Regions from separate parts of the Parabacteroides sp. FAFU027 genome, predicted to be linked through region 1. Evidence: riboswitches for the same ligand, from Rfam matches in the RefSeq annotation. Region 1 holds a riboswitch; each other region holds the start of a gene.
The links. Region 1 has a riboswitch for thiamine pyrophosphate ahead of thiC (phosphomethylpyrimidine synthase ThiC). Riboswitches for the same ligand answer to the same signal wherever they lie in the genome.

Region 1 (5,717 bases):
ATTCTTTCCCAAAAAACAATTAAACACATTACAGATTCAAGACTTTCTTCAGTGCCTTGTAGCCTGTCGCACTGACTTTGATATATTCACGATTAGAGAGCAGTAATGTCCAACTGTCTTTTTCGTAGAGTTCCATCCCCTTGATATGCTCCACGTTAACGATGTAGGAACGATGCACACGTACGAATTGACGTTCATCCAGATGGCTTTCGAAGAACTTCATCGTCTTCTCTTTCAGGAAGCGACCTTCAGCGGTATGTATCAGCACATAATCACCATCCGACTCAAAATAGAGGACATCATTTACCGGAATGATGCGGATTTTTTGTCCGCTTCGCACTGCCACTCGTTGCAACTTTTCTTCCTGAAGAGGTCCATTTTCCAAAAGCTTATTTACCGGAGATTCTTCTGCCGGAGCATTTGATGTCAGGCGAAGACGGGCTTTGTCCAGTGCCACATCCAACCGGTCGCGCAAGAATGGCTTCATCAGGTAATCGCAGGCATTGGCCTCGAAAGCTTTGATGGCATATTCGTCAAAAGCGGTTGTAAAAATCACAGCCGGTGGATTTTCCAGCAGCTCCAGCAATTCGAAACCGGAAAGCTTGGGCATCCGGATATCAAGCAACATCAATTCGGGCTGTAACTCTTTGACCAGCCGGAAAGCTTCGAATCCGTCGGCCGCCTCTCCAATGACTTCAATATCGGAATGAGATGAGAGATAATGTTTCAACAACGCCCTAGCCGGCGCTTCATCATCGACTATCAATGTTCTGATGGGCATATTCGGGGAATTAATAAGGTTGCGGTAAATAGTTGTTCTTTTTTCTCGGTTTCAAGGGAGGCTGTTTCGCCGTATATGAGTCGCAAGCGTTGACGGACATTATTCAGCCCCAGTCCGTTTCCTTTCTGGTAAGGAATATTCGGCTCGAAACTGTTTTGAATCACAATCCTGACATGCGTATCGTTACATGAAATCTTTGTCTCAATCCAGACCGGATCCGTACTTTCGTACACCCCGTGCTTGATCGCATTTTCATAGAGCGGTTGCAGAATCATTGATGGAATCTTCACCTGAAGACACTCCTCTGTCACCTGGTACTCCGCCTTGAGTTTTTCCCCGAAACGTATCTTCTCTATATTAATGTATCGGGTGATATTCTCCATCTCCATCTTCAGGGAAGATAACGTACGGTGTCCTCCGGCAATGGAATAGCGCAGATATTCCGACAGGGAAACAATCATCTCACTGGCTTTATCGGGTTGAATCTGTGTCAGCCAGTTCACCGAATTGAGACTATTGAAAAGAAAATGCGGATTGATCTGTGACTTCAACATATCCAGTTCGCTGTCCTTCAGCATTTCGCGGAGTCGTGCTTCATTCTGGGCTTTTTCCTGCAACACGTCATAACTGATTCGCAAATAGTAGGCCATCAGGATAAGCAGATAGACCATGAATCCATAAATCAGACGTTGTGGGAAAAAGATGGAAAAATCAGGCGGATTATTCCAGAGAAGACCTATCAGGATAAAGACCACCGACTGCCAGATAAAAAGTATCATGATACACGAAGCAGTAAAGTCTAGTATCCGTTTGAACAGCGAGGTGGTATTGATGAGCGTATATTTTACAAAAAACCACATCGATAATCCCAGGATAAAAAAGACACTATTGGAAATCAGGCTCAATATGATTGCTGCCTCCAGCGTAAAATAGCCTCCCAATGCCATCGACCACACCTGCAATACCGTTGGAAATAGCCAGGCCGCAGAGTAGAAAGGAAATATCTTTTTATTTAAGAAGGGATGGCTCATACATAGCTCTTAATCTCGCCACCACCGAAGATGCAGGAAGCTTTTACGATAAGGATGCGCGTATTGTCTTTTTGTGCTTCCGAATAAGGACGTTTATCGGCAAAATCTCCGAAAATGGAGTCTTTCTTCAATTGTACATTCCAGTCGGAAGGAACAATGAGCGTGATTCCGCCGAAGATACAATTTACTTCGAGTTGATTTATGCCTTCTTCCAGTTTAGCATGAGTCAGGTCAAGTTCACTGCCACCAAAGATGCAATTAATCTCCCCACCGCGAAATACCATATCCTGGAATTTACGTTTGGATCCGCTGAAGATATTATTCTCCTCAATGACTCCATTTTTAATTTCACTGCCGGTATAGCCGGAGTCTAACTTGTGAAACGGATCTCTTTTAGGACCAAATGAAGTCTTCAGAATGATGACAACTCCGGCTGCAATAATCAGCACCGGCCAGTAAAGATTCGCAATCTGAGGGTCGATATAGCCAAGTTTTCGCATCAGGAAAAATCCACCGATAAGCGTCAAAATGGTGCCTCCAAAAATGGAACGGTTAAACATCTGGGTAACACCAATCACCACCAACAGCATGGGCCAGGAGAAGATTACCGGTCGATACGATTCATTCAGAAGTCCGGTATTGAAGCCAAGTAACAACAGACCGGCCACGATAACGACAACTCCGAAAAACACCTTTGAACCGACGCAATGTCTATGGCGAGGCGGAGCACAGAAACGGCCGTAAGGAGCCGGGTCTTCATTTCTAAATTGAGATTCCATAAAATATAGGATTTATACGTTTGATTCTGACACAAAGATAAAGCACCTTTTGAATAGTTCACTACGATATTTCCGTCGGAATTGTTATTCCTCCGATAAAGGTCTGTTTTGGGGGGATAAGACCCCACCCGACCTCCCCGAAGGGAGGAGATGAAGTCTGCGAGAAATAACCTCCCCATATTTCAAACCATCTGACATAAAGAAACCAACCCCAAAGGGACAAACACAAATTCCAGACTGCCCAAAAGCTGTCTGAGCGAATAGACCATATTATTTACAATTGAAAGATTTACCATTGACAATTTAGAATAAGCAGTATCACCTAAATTGTAAATTGTAACTGGCTAAATTGTAAATCACTTTCTCATTTGCAGATACGTTCAAAATCCGTTACCTTTGCCACCGAAAGGGGTGCCTTACTAACAGGCTGAGATCATACCCTATGAACCTGATGCGGGTAATGCCGCCGTAGGAATTTATTCATAGCTTCTCTTTGTCATCTGTCCGATGTACCGTATCCCCTCCCATTTTATTAAATGATAACGGTATGAACAACAACATCAAAATCTCTTATCCGGCTTCTGAAAAGATTTATGTTCCGGGAAAAATGCACGACATTCACGTGGCCATGCGCCGCGTCACGCTGCTCGACACAATCGAGATCGAAAACGGCAAACGCAAAGTAACACAAAATGCTCCCGTAGTGGTTTACGACACCAGCGGTCCTTTTTCTGACGATTTAGCGGAAATAGATTTGAAAAAAGGTCTTCCCCGTCTGCGTGAATCATGGATGGTGAAACGCGGCGATGTGGAACAATTGCCCGACATCACTTCGGAATACGGAAGAATGCGTGCAGCCGACACTTCACTCGATCACCTGCGTTTCGAACACATCAGCAAGCCTTACCGTGCTAAATCCGGCAAGGAAATCACTCAGATGTACTACGCGAAACAAGGCATCATCACACCCGAAATGGAATACGTGGCTATCCGCGAAAACCAGATGATTGAGGCATTGGGTATCGAAAGCCACATCACGCCGGAGTTTGTGCGTCAGGAGGTAGCTGCCGGACGCGCCATCATCCCTGCCAACATCAACCACCCCGAAGCCGAACCGATGATCATCGGAACCCACTTCCTGGTGAAACTCAATACCAATATCGGAAACTCCGCGATGTCATCAAGCATCGATGAAGAGGTGGAGAAAGCCGTATGGAGCTGCAAATGGGGTGGCGATACCCTGATGGACCTCTCTACCGGGGCCAATATCCATGAAACCCGCGAATGGATTATCCGCAACTGTCCGGTACCGGTGGGAACCGTACCTATCTATCAGGCATTGGAGAAGGTGGACGGCAAGGTGGAAGACCTCAACTGGGAAATCTATCGCGACACGCTCATCGAGCAGTGCGAGCAGGGTGTGGACTACTTTACCATCCATGCGGGTGTATTGCTGAAACATGCTTCTTTATTGAGCAACCGCCTCACCGGTATCGTTTCGCGCGGAGGTTCTATCCTGACCAAATGGTGCAAAGTACACAATACCGAGAATTTCCTCTACACTCACTTTGATGAAATCTGCGAAATCCTGAAAGCCTATGACGTGGCGGTTTCACTCGGTGACGGCATGCGTCCTGGTTCCATCCACGATGCGAACGATGCTTTGCAGTTTGCAGAGCTCGAAGTGTTGGGTGAACTGACCGAAAAGGCATGGAAACACAATGTGCAGGTAATTATCGAAGGTCCGGGTCACGTGCCAATGAATAAGATTCAGGAGAATATGGACTTGCAGAAGAAGACCTGCCACGGCGCTCCGTTCTACACCCTCGGCCCTTTGACTACCGATATCGCACCGGGCTACGACCACATCACATCGGCAATTGGTGCTGCTCAAATTGCATGGTTGGGCACAGCGATGATTTGTTACGTGACTCCGAAAGAACACCTTGGTTTGCCCAACAAGGAAGATGTGCGCAACGGCGTTATCGCTTATAAGATTGCCGCTCACGCTGCCGACCTTGCCAAAGGGCATCCGGGAGCTCAGGTACGTGACAATGCATTGAGCAAAGCCCGCTTCGACTTCCGCTGGAAAGACCAGTTTAACCTCTCGCTTGACCCCGAGCGTGCGATGGAGTACTACAAGGAAGGCTCTCATTCCGACGAAGGTTACTGCACCATGTGCGGTCCTAACTTCTGCGCGATGAAACTGACCCGCGAGTTGAGCGACTGCGTGCATTCGGCTGAATAAACATATTTCAACCAGCTAACTTTTCCAAAGTTCCAAACTTTGGAAAAGTTACTTTAATTCCTCCCCGATATGAAATGGAGCGAACAAGCCTGGGCGGCTATTGAGCCCATCTACCAACGCATCTTGGAATTGCCTTTCCTGCACGAGCTGAAAGAGGGAACATTACCCAAGGAGAAATTTGACTTCTACCTCCGTCAGGATGCGATATATCTATCTGAATACGGGAAGATTCTGGCCGGTATCGCTACTCGCCTCCACCAACCCGAGCACCGTGAAGCTTTTCTCAAATTCTCGACCGAGACCATCGCGGTGGAATCGGCTTTGCACGGTTCTTTCCTGAAGGATGCCCCCATTCCGGCATACCACGGTGCATCCCCGAGTTGCCTTCTGTATACCGGCTTCCTGTCGAAACAGTTGGCGCATCACCCCATCGAGACCACACTGACGGCGGTCCTCCCCTGCTTCTGGATTTACAAGAAAGTGGGCGACCATCTCCTCGCCACTCAAAACCGGGACAACAATCCCTACCAGCCGTGGATTGACACTTACGGCGGAGATGACTTTGCCCGTTCGGTGGAGAAAGCCATCGCTATTTGTGACCACGCTGCCGAAAACTCTACCCGTCACGCTGAAATGACGGAAGCGTTCGTCTATGCTTCGAAGATGGAATGGATGTTTTGGGATAGTGCGTACCGGATGGAGAACTGGCCGGTGTGATGGAATAGCATTGATATATTGCAAAAACAACTAAAAGATGAAATACTATATTATCTCTTACATCAAAGCCCCTATAGGAGAAAGTGGAGAATGCTGTAAATCAGAATACGATTTTAGTAATGCTTGTGACTTTTGTGGTACAGGAGCAGAATTAGTTAGTC
Region 2 (5,717 bases), on a different contig from region 1:
AAATGGTTCGTTTTTGATGACAATCCAAGGGTAAGTTTTGTCGTCTTTCAGCATCACATTGTAGCGAGGCTGAAGCTCCTTAATCAAGCTATTTTCTAAATGAAGAGCATCTTCTTCGGTTTTAACGACGATATATTTGATTTCAACAATCTTGCGAACAAGGATGCGGGTCTTGGGAGAATCATGCTGTTTATTGAAGTAAGATGAAACTCTTCTTTTCAGATTTTTCGCCTTTCCGACGTAAATAATAGTACCGGTTTCATCGAAATATTGATAGACACCCGGACTTTCCGGAAGGCTCGAAAGTATGTTTTTTATTTTATCATCTCTGTTTTCCAAAGCTTCTTTTTTTGTTTCAAAGATAAAGGTAAAACATCAATTTTAGGACAATATAACTGCAAAAATAAGGGTGGGTTTTACTGTAATTCTTTGCTCTCTTTACCTTGCTTGTATCCACTCTTTTTACCATAAATTTTACTCACTGATTTATTATTCTGTTTTGTTCGGTTTGAACGAAATGGAAAAAATATAGCAGCCGGTTTGGACGATGTTATCTATTGGATAGTTCTGATATCATATGCTTGTATACATTTAAAGTCGGACTTTCACAACGTATTTATCTCCTTCCGTTAGATTCGGTACTTTTGTTAGATGTTATGGCTTTTATAAAAGAAAGAACGGAACTGACCGCATGGATTAGTTCCGTTCTTTGTGTGATGTTTAAGTATTCTCTCTTGTTGAAGAAGTGCTTCCGGGGGCTGTTTATTTGCCCTTTATAATCATGTGTTTAGCTTGAGTGACTTGTAAGAATCCTTTAATGTTTCACGTGAAACATAGGTTTGCTATCGGCCTAACAATACCAGCAGTATATTGATGTCGCTGGGGGAGATTCCCGGTATGCGTCCGGCCTGGGCAATGGTCTCCGGGTCAATCTTACAAAGCTTCTGACGGGCTTCAGTCGAGAGGGTATGGATCTCGTTATAATTAAACTTACCCTTGATATGGATATGCTCGAGACGATTGATCTTATCGGCAATTAGTTTCTCACGTTGGATGTACCCTTCGTACTTAATCAGGATTTCCACAGCCTCCAGAATCTCCTCTTTTCTATCGGATGTTTTATCCAGTTCTTCTTTGAAGGCAGGCACTAATTCTGCTATATTTTCAAGTGTGATTTGAGGGCGTGTAATCAGGTCTATTAATTTGCATCCATGCTTCAATGGAGCAGTGCCTAATTTCTCTAATCCTTCGTTTATGTATTGAGGTTTGATGGAGTAGTTTTTTGCAAATTCGGAAATACGATTTATCTCCTCCTTTTTGGTTTGCAGTAAATCAAATCTATCCTGTTTTGCCAAACCTAGTTTGTAACTCATTTCAGTCAGACGCATATCAGCATCATCCTGACGAAGTAGTATGCGATATTCGGCACGGGAGGTAAACATGCGATAGGGTTCGTCCACACCTTTAGTTACAAGGTCGTCAATCAAAACACCAATATAGGCCTGGTCACGGTTAAGGATAAATTCATCTCCACCGTGGCAATTAATATGTGCATTAATACCTGCAATCAGACCCTGACCTGCCGCCTCTTCATAACCTGTCGTTCCGTTAACCTGTCCGGCAAAAAAGAGATTCTTTACAATCTTACTTTCGAGATTATGCTTGAGTTGGGTAGGGTCGAAGAAATCGTATTCGATAGCATATCCCGGACGATAGATGCGTACATTACGGAATGCAGGAATCGTTTTCAATGCATTCAATTGCACATCGAGTGGGAGGGAAGAGGAAAAACCATTGAGATAATACTCCTGTGTTGTTTCACCTTCCGGTTCCAGAAAAAGCTGATGTTGTGTTTTATCTGCAAAAGTGACAATCTTGGTTTCGATACTCGGACAGTAACGCGGTCCGATACTTTGGATTTGTCCGTTGTATAACGGAGAATCCACTAATCCGCTTCGTAGAACTTCATGCGTTTGTTCATTGGTGTACATGGTCCAACAGCTAAGCTGGCACAATGTTTTAGGTGCATGATTCATATAAGAGAATTTGTGGAAATCAAAATCTCCTATCTGTTCTTCGGTCATGCTGAAATCAACGCTTCTACCGTCAATACGAACCGGAGTTCCGGTTTTCATACGGTCAGTTGCAATTCCGGCTTCTTTGAGTTGTTCGGTAATTCCATAAGAAGCAGGTTCTGCAATACGTCCACCGCGAAGTTGTGTTTTACCGATGTGCATCAAACCATTCAGAAAAGTTCCTGTGGTAATGACCACCGTTTTTGCATAGAAAGTAACGTCCATTCCGGAAATTACACCCTGTACCTGGCCATCCTTGATGATAAGCTGTTTTACAAAATCCTGCCAGATATCCAGATTATTGGTGTTTTCAAGAATACCTCTCCATTCGTTGATAAACTTAGCGCGGTCGCTTTGAGCACGGGGGCTCCACATCGCAGGTCCTTTGGAGCGGTTAAGCATTCGGAATTGAATAGCCGTTTTATCCGTTACAATTCCCATACCCCCACCCAGGGCATCTATTTCGCGTACAATTTGTCCTTTGGCAATACCACCAACCGCAGGGTTGCAGCTCATTTGAGCTATCTTGTTCATGTCCATCGTTATGAGGACGGTCTTTGAACCCAGGTTGGCAGCAGCGGCGGCAGCTTCGCATCCCGCGTGTCCTGCGCCGATTACTATAACATCGTATTTAAAATCCATTGAATGAGTTATTTTGTGCAAAGATAGCGGTTTGAGTTTTAATCCTCAGGCAGATAATTCAAAATATAACCATTATGGTTTAAGGGAATGGCCCATTTTATAGTTTGTTGAAAGATATTCGGATTTGCAGGGGTTATTTCTATCTTTGCACTCTGATTCCGTACTTATTTCTGGGGTGCTTTAAATCAAAGCTGAGAAGATACCCATAGTACCTGATCCGGATAATGCCGGCGAAGGGAGAAATTACACTCTCCTTCCTGATTCCAAAATCGCCTGCTTATCTGTATAATTTCCCTTTTAGAATTCAAACATTAAGGGAAAATGAAATGAATGTTCCTAATTTATAAATGACTTTTTATTATGCAAGATTTTGGTCTGTATATCATTATCACAAAACCTGAACTCTCTTACGAAGAAATAGCTAAAATATGTGTCCGCCAGAATATCCGTATGATACAATTGCGCGAGAAACATTTGACTGACCGTGAAATTATCGAAGCTGGAAAAAGAATTAAATCAATTACAGCGGGAACTAATACCTTGCTTGTTATAAACGACCGGGTTGATTTGGCGTTGGCTGCCGGAGCAGATGTATTGCACCTGGGACAGGATGATCTTCCAATTGAGGAGGCACGCAAGATTGCCGGTGACCGGTTGAAAATAGGTCTTTCGACCCACTCGATTGAGCAGGTTCGTGAAGCATTGACTCATAAACCGGATTACATTGGCTTCGGTCCTGTTTATCCAACGAATGCGAAAGCCCGTCCGGATGCTCCGGTGGGTGTGGGTATGCTGAAAGAGGTGCTCTCATTTGCTGATGTGCCTGTAGTTGCTATTGGTGGCATTTTCCCGGAAAATCTGGATGATGTGGTGGCTGCAGGGGCTAAAAATGTAGCTTTGGTGCGCCACTTCATGCAAACCACAGAAACAGAACAACGTATAGTTGAAATCAAGAAAAGCCTGACTGGAGCAAAACAGCTTTCTCTTTTCTAATTCTTAGTTTGCAGAATTCCTGTTTTTTCATTCTTATCATAGTCTGTAATCTATCATCCGGTTTTAGCTGAATCAGTTTTCTTTGGCTAAAGCCGGATGTTACATTGTCTTTTTATCATTTCGTAAGCTGAAGCGGCTGGCAATGATTTTATCAAAGTTAAATCCATCTAATATTTACCGGGTTTTAGATAAATAAATCTCCCATTTTCCCCGGTTATTTCGTTCTTCTTTACTTACTTAGCATCTGTATCATCAGTCCGTTTATTTTGCCGGAGCTACTGTAATCAGAACTGTTCGTATCGGTTTGAAGAATTTACTTTATCTCCCTGCTCACCACATTACAGGTGGAAAACTCAGTATTGTTCTCTCGGATACGGGCTCAATCTTCTGAATTATTAATTATCTGCTTAGTTGGCCTCTCCTTTCCCCTGACAACATTTTCAGTCCCCCCTTTTATACATAGACAAGTTTTTCTGTTTACCTATAATCTTTCGGCTCTTTTATGCGAATAATAAACATTCCTGTACTTCTGATATAAACGGGGGGATAAGGGATAGCTAAGGCTATGTAAGGAGTATAATAAAGGTACAATTATCGATGATTAAAAAGAAATAAACCAGGGATATTACACCATTTATTTGTGTTATATCTCTGGCTTATCCCTATTATATCTCTGGTTTATCTCTGTTATATATAGCCTTAGGATATTCTTTAGGTTGCAGGTAGGTATAACTGGAAATTAAAGAAATAGTTATTATAAGACTTTATATAGTGGTGACATTGTTAAGGGTGAAAGTAAGGATTGTGAAGGAGTAATTATGCAATTGTGAGTACCTCAAAATCTGTATATCACCTTTAAAACAGCACCCTTGCCCAAGAATTCGGAATTAATTCAATAAATTTGCGTTCTTATCTTCAAATTCCGACACATGAAACTGGAACAGACATTTCAGAAAGTACAATCAGCCAGCCGTACCATCAATCTGCTGACTGATGAAAATATCAACGAGATCCTGCTTGCTGTGGCTGATGCTGCCGTAGCGCAAAGTGATTTTATACTGGAAGAGAATAAAAAGGATTTGAGCCGTATGGATCCCAAAGATCCGAAATATGACCGTCTGATGCTGACTAAAGAACGTATTGAAGGCATTGCGGCTGATATTCGTAATGTGGCAACGTTGCCCTCCCCACTGGGTAAAATTCTTAGCGAAACAAACCGACCGAACGGAATGAAGATCTCTAAAGTGACTGTACCGTTTGGCGTGATCGGAATTATTTACGAGGCGCGTCCGAATGTAAGCTTTGACGTTTTCTCACTTTGTCTTAAATCGGGAAATGCCTGTCTGTTGAAAGGAGGCTCTGATGCTCACGATTCGAATAGTGCCATTGTTGGGATTATTCAAAACGTTCTTGAGAAACAAGGCGTAATTAAAGATATAGTGACCTTATTGCCTCCTGATCGTGAAGCTACGGCTGAAATGCTGAATGCGGTAGGTTATGTGGATCTGATTATCCCGCGCGGAAGCCAGGGGCTGATTAACTTTGTGCGTGATAATTCCAAAATACCTGTTATTGAAACCGGTGCGGGCGTGTGTCATACCTATTTTGATGAATCTGGTGATTTGGAAAAAGGGGCAGAAATCATCTTTAATTCCAAAACAAGACGTGTAAGTGTCTGCAATTCATTAGATTGTGTAATTGTAAATGAGAAACGCCTGTCAGACCTTTCGGCTCTTTGCCTGAAAATGGCTGAAAAAAATGTCATTATCTACGCGGATCAACCCGCATATGCAGCTTTGAAAGGAAAATATCCGGCTGATTTACTGGAGCATGCCACGGACGAAAGTTTCGGAACTGAATTCCTGGATTATAAATTGTCGGTAAAAACGGTTGCTAATCTGGAAGAAGCGATTGACCATATCACTAAATATTCCTCCAAACACAGTGAGGCGATTGTAAGTGAAAATGCACAGAACATCTCTGTCTTCGAAAAAATGGTGGATGCCG
Region 3 (5,717 bases), on a different contig from region 1:
TTCTCATAGCCTACTGATTTATATTTACTTTATAATAAAACAAATAGCTATGCGGATTGGTTGATATCAGCCTGTCACCTTATAGATTATTAATCTACCTGAACCATGAACCTCAATAGTAAATGAATCTCCCAATGATTCATTCAGGGTTCCCTCCCACCAGAAAGAAAAAGAGCGTTTTTCGACCGGATATTTCAATCCTTTAGTGGAAATAAGACAATCGGGAGTTAAGGCGAAAATAGAGACCTGTTGACCGGGAAAAGATTGCAGTTCAATCGTTTGATTGATGGCGATAAATGTGCCATAATCAGACACCATTTCAACCGAATCAAAGAGTTCTGCATATTGTGCCAACAAAGAGATATTGCCCAGCGTATGATCCTCGCGCAAACCGGTAGCACCAACAATCAACAGATTTTTTATTCCCTTGGAACGGGTAAATCGAACAGCCTTGGTCAGGTCATTGGTATCCTGCTCCGGAAAGCGGTATAAGCGGTCAGCAAACTGCACCTTGAATTTCTCTTCCAGACTATCGAGATCTCCCACGATATAATCCGGAGTAAAGCCATTGGCTAATGCCTTTCGCGTAGCACCATCGCAGCAAACTACCACTCCTGCGTCACGTATCAGCTCCAAAACAGATTCACTTTGCGGAAAAAGCCCATCAGCGATGATAACGGCTTCGTATTTCGTATTAAAATCACTCATTTACATTAGTCATAATAGGCTTGTAATCAGCCTTCCATTTGAGATAACCCACAACCGATAGAATACCATACACCAGGAAAAGAAACGCTGTAGGATATAAACCGCGATAAGTAAAAAGGCCGATAGAGAAAACATTCACCACAATCCAGACCAACCATTGCTCCAGGTATTTCTTGGCCAACAACCACGTGGCAATCAGGCTCAGCGCAGTTGGGAAGGCGTCACTGTAAGGAACCGGCGAATCAGTGTAATGATGCAACACACTGGCGATTCCAAGATATAAAACAGTCGATATCAATAAAAGAATAGCGCCAAGCCATAAACCAAGGTTCTGATAAGTAATCTCGTCTTTGCGGTCAATGGGCTCAGCCTCATTCCCGTTTTTCTTCCACAACCAAAAGCCATAGACACTCATCGTGACATAATAGATATTCAACACCATATCAGCGTAGAGCTTTGATTTGAAAAACACTATCACAAATACGAATGAAGAAAAAAATCCAATCACCCACATAGATGTACGCTGACGAATCTCCAGAAAAATATAGAGTAGTCCGGTAAGGACACCGAACCACTCTAACCAGTTATTTTGGATGTAATCTAACATTAAAACTTCAGGGTTACATTTGCCAAAACGTTGGTGCCAGCCTGAGGGAAGTAACCATCCATTGTCTTGCGAACATCATTTTCGTAATATGAATATACCCAGGCATTGCTTTCGTATTTGACATTGAAAATATTATTCACTAAAAGGCTGATACCTACCTCTTTTACAGATTTCTGATTAAGCACATAGCCAATACGCAAGTTATTTACGAAAAAAGCCTTCAGTGAACGGTCATTATTTCCTGTATTGTCTATGTATTGTTTTCCTACATAGTTTGACATCAGGCCCGCACTCCACTTTCGGTAATCAGCACTAAAGACACTTGCAGCGGTTACGTCCGGAGAGAAAGCAATCGGAGTATCCCCCAGATTAAACTGCCTTTGAGCAGGCCAGTTGGTCCAGTCATCCACATATTCGGTGAAATTCTTTATCCGGTTTTGGCTCAAAGTCGCATTTCCGTTCCATTTCAGCCAGTCGGTAATCTTCACTCCTGCCATCAATTCGATACCGGCACGATAACTCTCAGGAATATTGGTTGTTAAGGCTTCTCCTACCGCATTGATTTGGCCGTTCAAAATTAGCTGATTTTTGTAATCCATGAAATAGAGATTAGCCTCGGCAGTAAATGTTTTATTGGCAAAAGTATAACCAGCCTCATAATCAATCAATCGTTCCGAGGTGGGTTCAATGCTGTTGACCGCATCGGTAAAGTTATTGCGTGTCGGTTCGCGATGCGCCACAGATACAGAAATATAGGTCTGGTTATTCTTATTGATTTGGTAAAACAAGCCGGCTTTAGGATTAAAGAAATTAAACTGTTTGTGAATATCCAACGGTTGTAATTCCATGCCGTTGTACTTATCATTTGTACCCTTAATTGAATAATCAATGTGTCTATATTGCAGGTCAGCATAAGCATTCAACCCATTTGCCAGCTGATAACTGGCTTTGGCATATACATTGGCATCATATTTATCACCTTTGCTACGGTAAAATTCATTTCCGAAAGTAAAGTTTTCGTCAGGGTAATTCTTCACCCACATATTTTTACCAAAACTATATCCGATATATCGGTTAGCCCCTCCACCAAATGTTACATCGAGTTTATCTTTCTTATACATCAATGAAAAAATCATTCCTCCGAAATCATTATCCAGCCATTTTTGTTGAATACGGTCACGCATCGTCACGTTTTGTCCGTTGTATTGAAACGACTTCAGTCCATAATATTCCAGTGTTTTATACGAATCTGCTTCTGAAGCCGAATCTTTATACTCTTCATAATACCCTTTTCCTTTGATGTAAAACAAAGCAGCATTCAGGCTCAAATTTGGATTAATCATATGTGATAGAATCAGTTGGTAATGATTTTGGGTATAATTATCGGTTTGATTCTTATAATACAATGGGTTACCCGACGCATCTGTTCCCATATAACCGCTAGGATTGTAAGTTCGGTGAGTAGCCAGAGAATCTTTTGGCACGCCATTCCAGGCATGATAAGTGTGTTCAGTCCCCCCGAAGGTGATAAACTTCAGCACCGTATTTTTACTGAAGTAACCACCCTGACCAAAGTAAGATTGCATATTGCTCGTGGCCCGGTCAATATAACCATCGGAATGAATATTGGAAAAACGGCCTTCGAATGCCCAATGACCGTTAATCAGCCCGGTTCCCAATTTGAAAGTCTCCTTTGATGTGTTGAACGAACCGTAAGTTCCATTGAATTCGGCAAACGATTTCATTGGAATATTGTCCGTCTTCATATTGATACTGGCTCCGAAAGCTCCCGCACCGTTGGTAGAAGTACCTACACCCCGCTGTACCTGAACATCCTCAACGGTTGAAGCAAAATCGGGCATATCCACCCAATAAGTTCCGTGTGATTCGGGGTCATTGAAAGGAATACCGTTTGTAGTCACATTGATACGGGAGGCATCTGTTCCGCGGATACGTAATCCGGTATAACCCACTCCGGCACCGGCATCCGAAGTTATAACCATTGAAGGGGTAAGTGAAAGCAGGTAAGGTAGGTCCTGACCGAAATTGAGCTTCTTAATCTCTTCTTTCGAGACATTGGTAAAGGCAACCGGTGTCTTTCCCGAAGCACGGGTACCGGTCACTACCATCTCATCCAGACGGATATCGCGAGCAATGGAATCTTTAGGTTGAACATTTTTTCGCTGCGCTGATGCGCAAAATCCTCCACCAATCAGGAGTAAGGTAAAAATCAATTTTCTCATAAAACATTTGAGGTTTAGGCAAATAAATCCCATTCAATCTGACGAAAGAAAATATTTGCATGATTAACACGATCGGGGGAGTTCGAATGCGAAAGCAGAAAATGTGAAAAGATATGCTTTTTCCCTGCGGCAGCATTACCTGCATCAGGTTCAAAGGGTATATTCTCAGCCTGATTTGCACCAAGCACCCCCAAAAAATCGCTGCAAAGTTAGCGATTAATTCAAATAACGCCGTTTATCTGGAATTGTTCAAAACAACTCACCAATCAATCTCTCTCTTTCCTTGTTTTCTCAAATAGTCATTCGCCAGACTGAAATGGTGATTACCGAAAAATCCCCTGTGAGCAGATAGTGGAGACGGGTGCGGCGATTTTAAAACCAGATGCTTCTGAGGATTGATAAACGCACCTTTTTTCTGAGCATAAGCTCCCCACAGGATAAAAACCAAACCGTCCCGTTGCTCTGCTAACCGGTGAATCACCGCATCGGTAAAGGTTTCCCATCCTTTATTTTGGTGCGAACCGGCCTGATGAGCACGAACGGTCAACGTGGCATTGAGCAACAGGACTCCCTGACGGGCCCAACGACTCAAATCACCACTTGTAGGCATCGGCTTACCCAAGTCAGCATGAATCTCCTTGAAAATGTTTAATAACGAAGGGGGAAATGGCACACCATCCTGCACCGAAAAGCAAAGGCCATGCGCCTGACGGGGTTCATGATAAGGGTCTTGTCCTAAAATCACGACCTCAACATCATCAAACGGGCAATTATCGAAGGCATTAAAAATCTGCGATCCGGGAGGATAAACCGTCGTCGAAGCATATTCCTGACGGACAAAATTGGTTAGGTTAGTGAAGTATGGTTTCTCAAATTCATCCTTGAGATGTTCATTCCAGCTTGGCTCTATTTTTACTGACATAACGGCAAATTATCAATGATGGTTAAATGGGAATGCAAATATCAGAATTTCTGCTGAATAACCCATCCAATCCTTTACTGAAAGCCAATATCCACGGAGAATAGAGTTTAAGATATTTGTTAATTCGGGAAATATATTTACTTTTGCAGACCACAAAGGAATGGCCCCGTAGTTTAGTTGAATAGAACGTCAGATTCCGGTTCTGAAGGTCACAGGTTTGAGTCCTGTCGGGGTCACAAAACCACAATTGAAAATATCAATTGTGGTTTTTTATTTCTATCCCGATCTGTGGATTCTGACGGCTCCTCCTTTCCCATATTATTTCTACCTTTGAGCCTCCAATATTACATTGAAATGAAAGAGACTCTTTTTCCGGATGAATTTCTGGAGCAAAGCCGTGAAGGAGTGGTGATTGATGTCCGCACTCCGGCCGAATACACCGCCGGACATATCCCCGGCGCACTCAATATTCCGCTCTTCACCAACGAGGAACGTGCCATCGTGGGTACGCTCTATGTACAGGTGGGCAAAGACCCGGCTGTAGAAAAAGGGCTGGAACTGGTCGGCCCTAAACTGGCAGATTTTGTTCGACAAGCACGGGAATTATCGCAAGGCAAACCGCTCTTTCTCTACTGCTGGCGCGGAGGAATGCGTAGCGGAAGTATGGCCTGGCTCTTCCGCACAGCAGGCTTTAAAACCTTTCTGCTGAAAGGAGGCTACAAGGCGTACCGTCGTTCCTTCATTGATTTGCTGGCAAAACAGCCGTGGAAAATCGTTGTGTTGGGCGGACCTACCGGTTGCGGCAAGACTGAAATTCTCCATCGTTTGCAGGAAAAAGGGCAACAGGTGGTTGATCTGGAAGGACTAGCTCATCACAAAGGCTCTGCTTTCGGGGCGTTGGGCGAACCGGAGCAACCTACTACCGAACACTTTATGAACCTGCTACACGAACAGATGCGGAAGATGAATCCGGAACTCCCGGTATGGTGCGAAGGAGAAAGTCTGAGTATCGGACGGGTATTTATTCCGGCGGAATTTCATGCGATGATGCTTGCCGCCACGTTCATCAAACTTGATTTGCCAAATGAAGACCGGGTACAGCACATTCTCAAGGATTATGGCAACTTCTCCGCTGAAGAACTTATCGGTTCGTTCCTGAAGATTGAGAAACGGTTGGGCAACAAAGCCACCAAACAGGCCATCGAACATGTGCAAAACGGGGAACTGGCCGAAGCTG

Region 2: linked by a shared signal. The riboswitch ahead of thiE (thiamine phosphate synthase) and the one ahead of thiC (phosphomethylpyrimidine synthase ThiC) in region 1 are both predicted to bind thiamine pyrophosphate.
Region 3: linked by a shared signal. The riboswitch ahead of MLE17_RS05295 (TonB-dependent receptor) and the one ahead of thiC (phosphomethylpyrimidine synthase ThiC) in region 1 are both predicted to bind thiamine pyrophosphate.

Annotation. Positions count from the first base shown of each region.
Region 1 is NZ_JAKZKV010000001.1:514,838-520,554, forward strand. It holds gene MLE17_RS02285 (LytR/AlgR family response regulator transcription factor) at 29-781, opposite strand; gene MLE17_RS02290 (sensor histidine kinase) at 763-1,812, opposite strand; gene MLE17_RS02295 (LiaI-LiaF-like domain-containing protein) at 1,809-2,591, opposite strand; TPP riboswitch at 2,989-3,083, shown strand; gene thiC (phosphomethylpyrimidine synthase ThiC) at 3,139-4,839, shown strand; gene MLE17_RS02305 (TenA family protein) at 4,909-5,556, shown strand; gene MLE17_RS02310 (hypothetical protein) at 5,594-5,717, shown strand, end outside.
Region 2 is NZ_JAKZKV010000011.1:131,834-137,550, forward strand. It holds gene uvrC (excinuclease ABC subunit UvrC) at 1-339, opposite strand, end outside; gene mnmG (tRNA uridine-5-carboxymethylaminomethyl(34) synthesis enzyme MnmG) at 843-2,717, opposite strand; TPP riboswitch at 2,879-2,973, shown strand; gene thiE (thiamine phosphate synthase) at 3,078-3,710, shown strand; gene MLE17_RS15450 (glutamate-5-semialdehyde dehydrogenase) at 4,640-5,717, shown strand, end outside.
Region 3 is NZ_JAKZKV010000003.1:4,724-10,440, forward strand. It holds gene MLE17_RS05280 (T9SS type A sorting domain-containing protein) at 1-7, opposite strand, end outside; gene MLE17_RS05285 (thiamine diphosphokinase) at 67-708, opposite strand; gene pnuC (nicotinamide riboside transporter PnuC) at 701-1,315, opposite strand; gene MLE17_RS05295 (TonB-dependent receptor) at 1,315-3,558, opposite strand; TPP riboswitch at 3,663-3,760, opposite strand; gene ung (uracil-DNA glycosylase) at 3,818-4,480, opposite strand; tRNA gene MLE17_RS05305 (tRNA-Arg) at 4,643-4,716, shown strand; gene mnmH (tRNA 2-selenouridine(34) synthase MnmH) at 4,835-5,717, shown strand, end outside.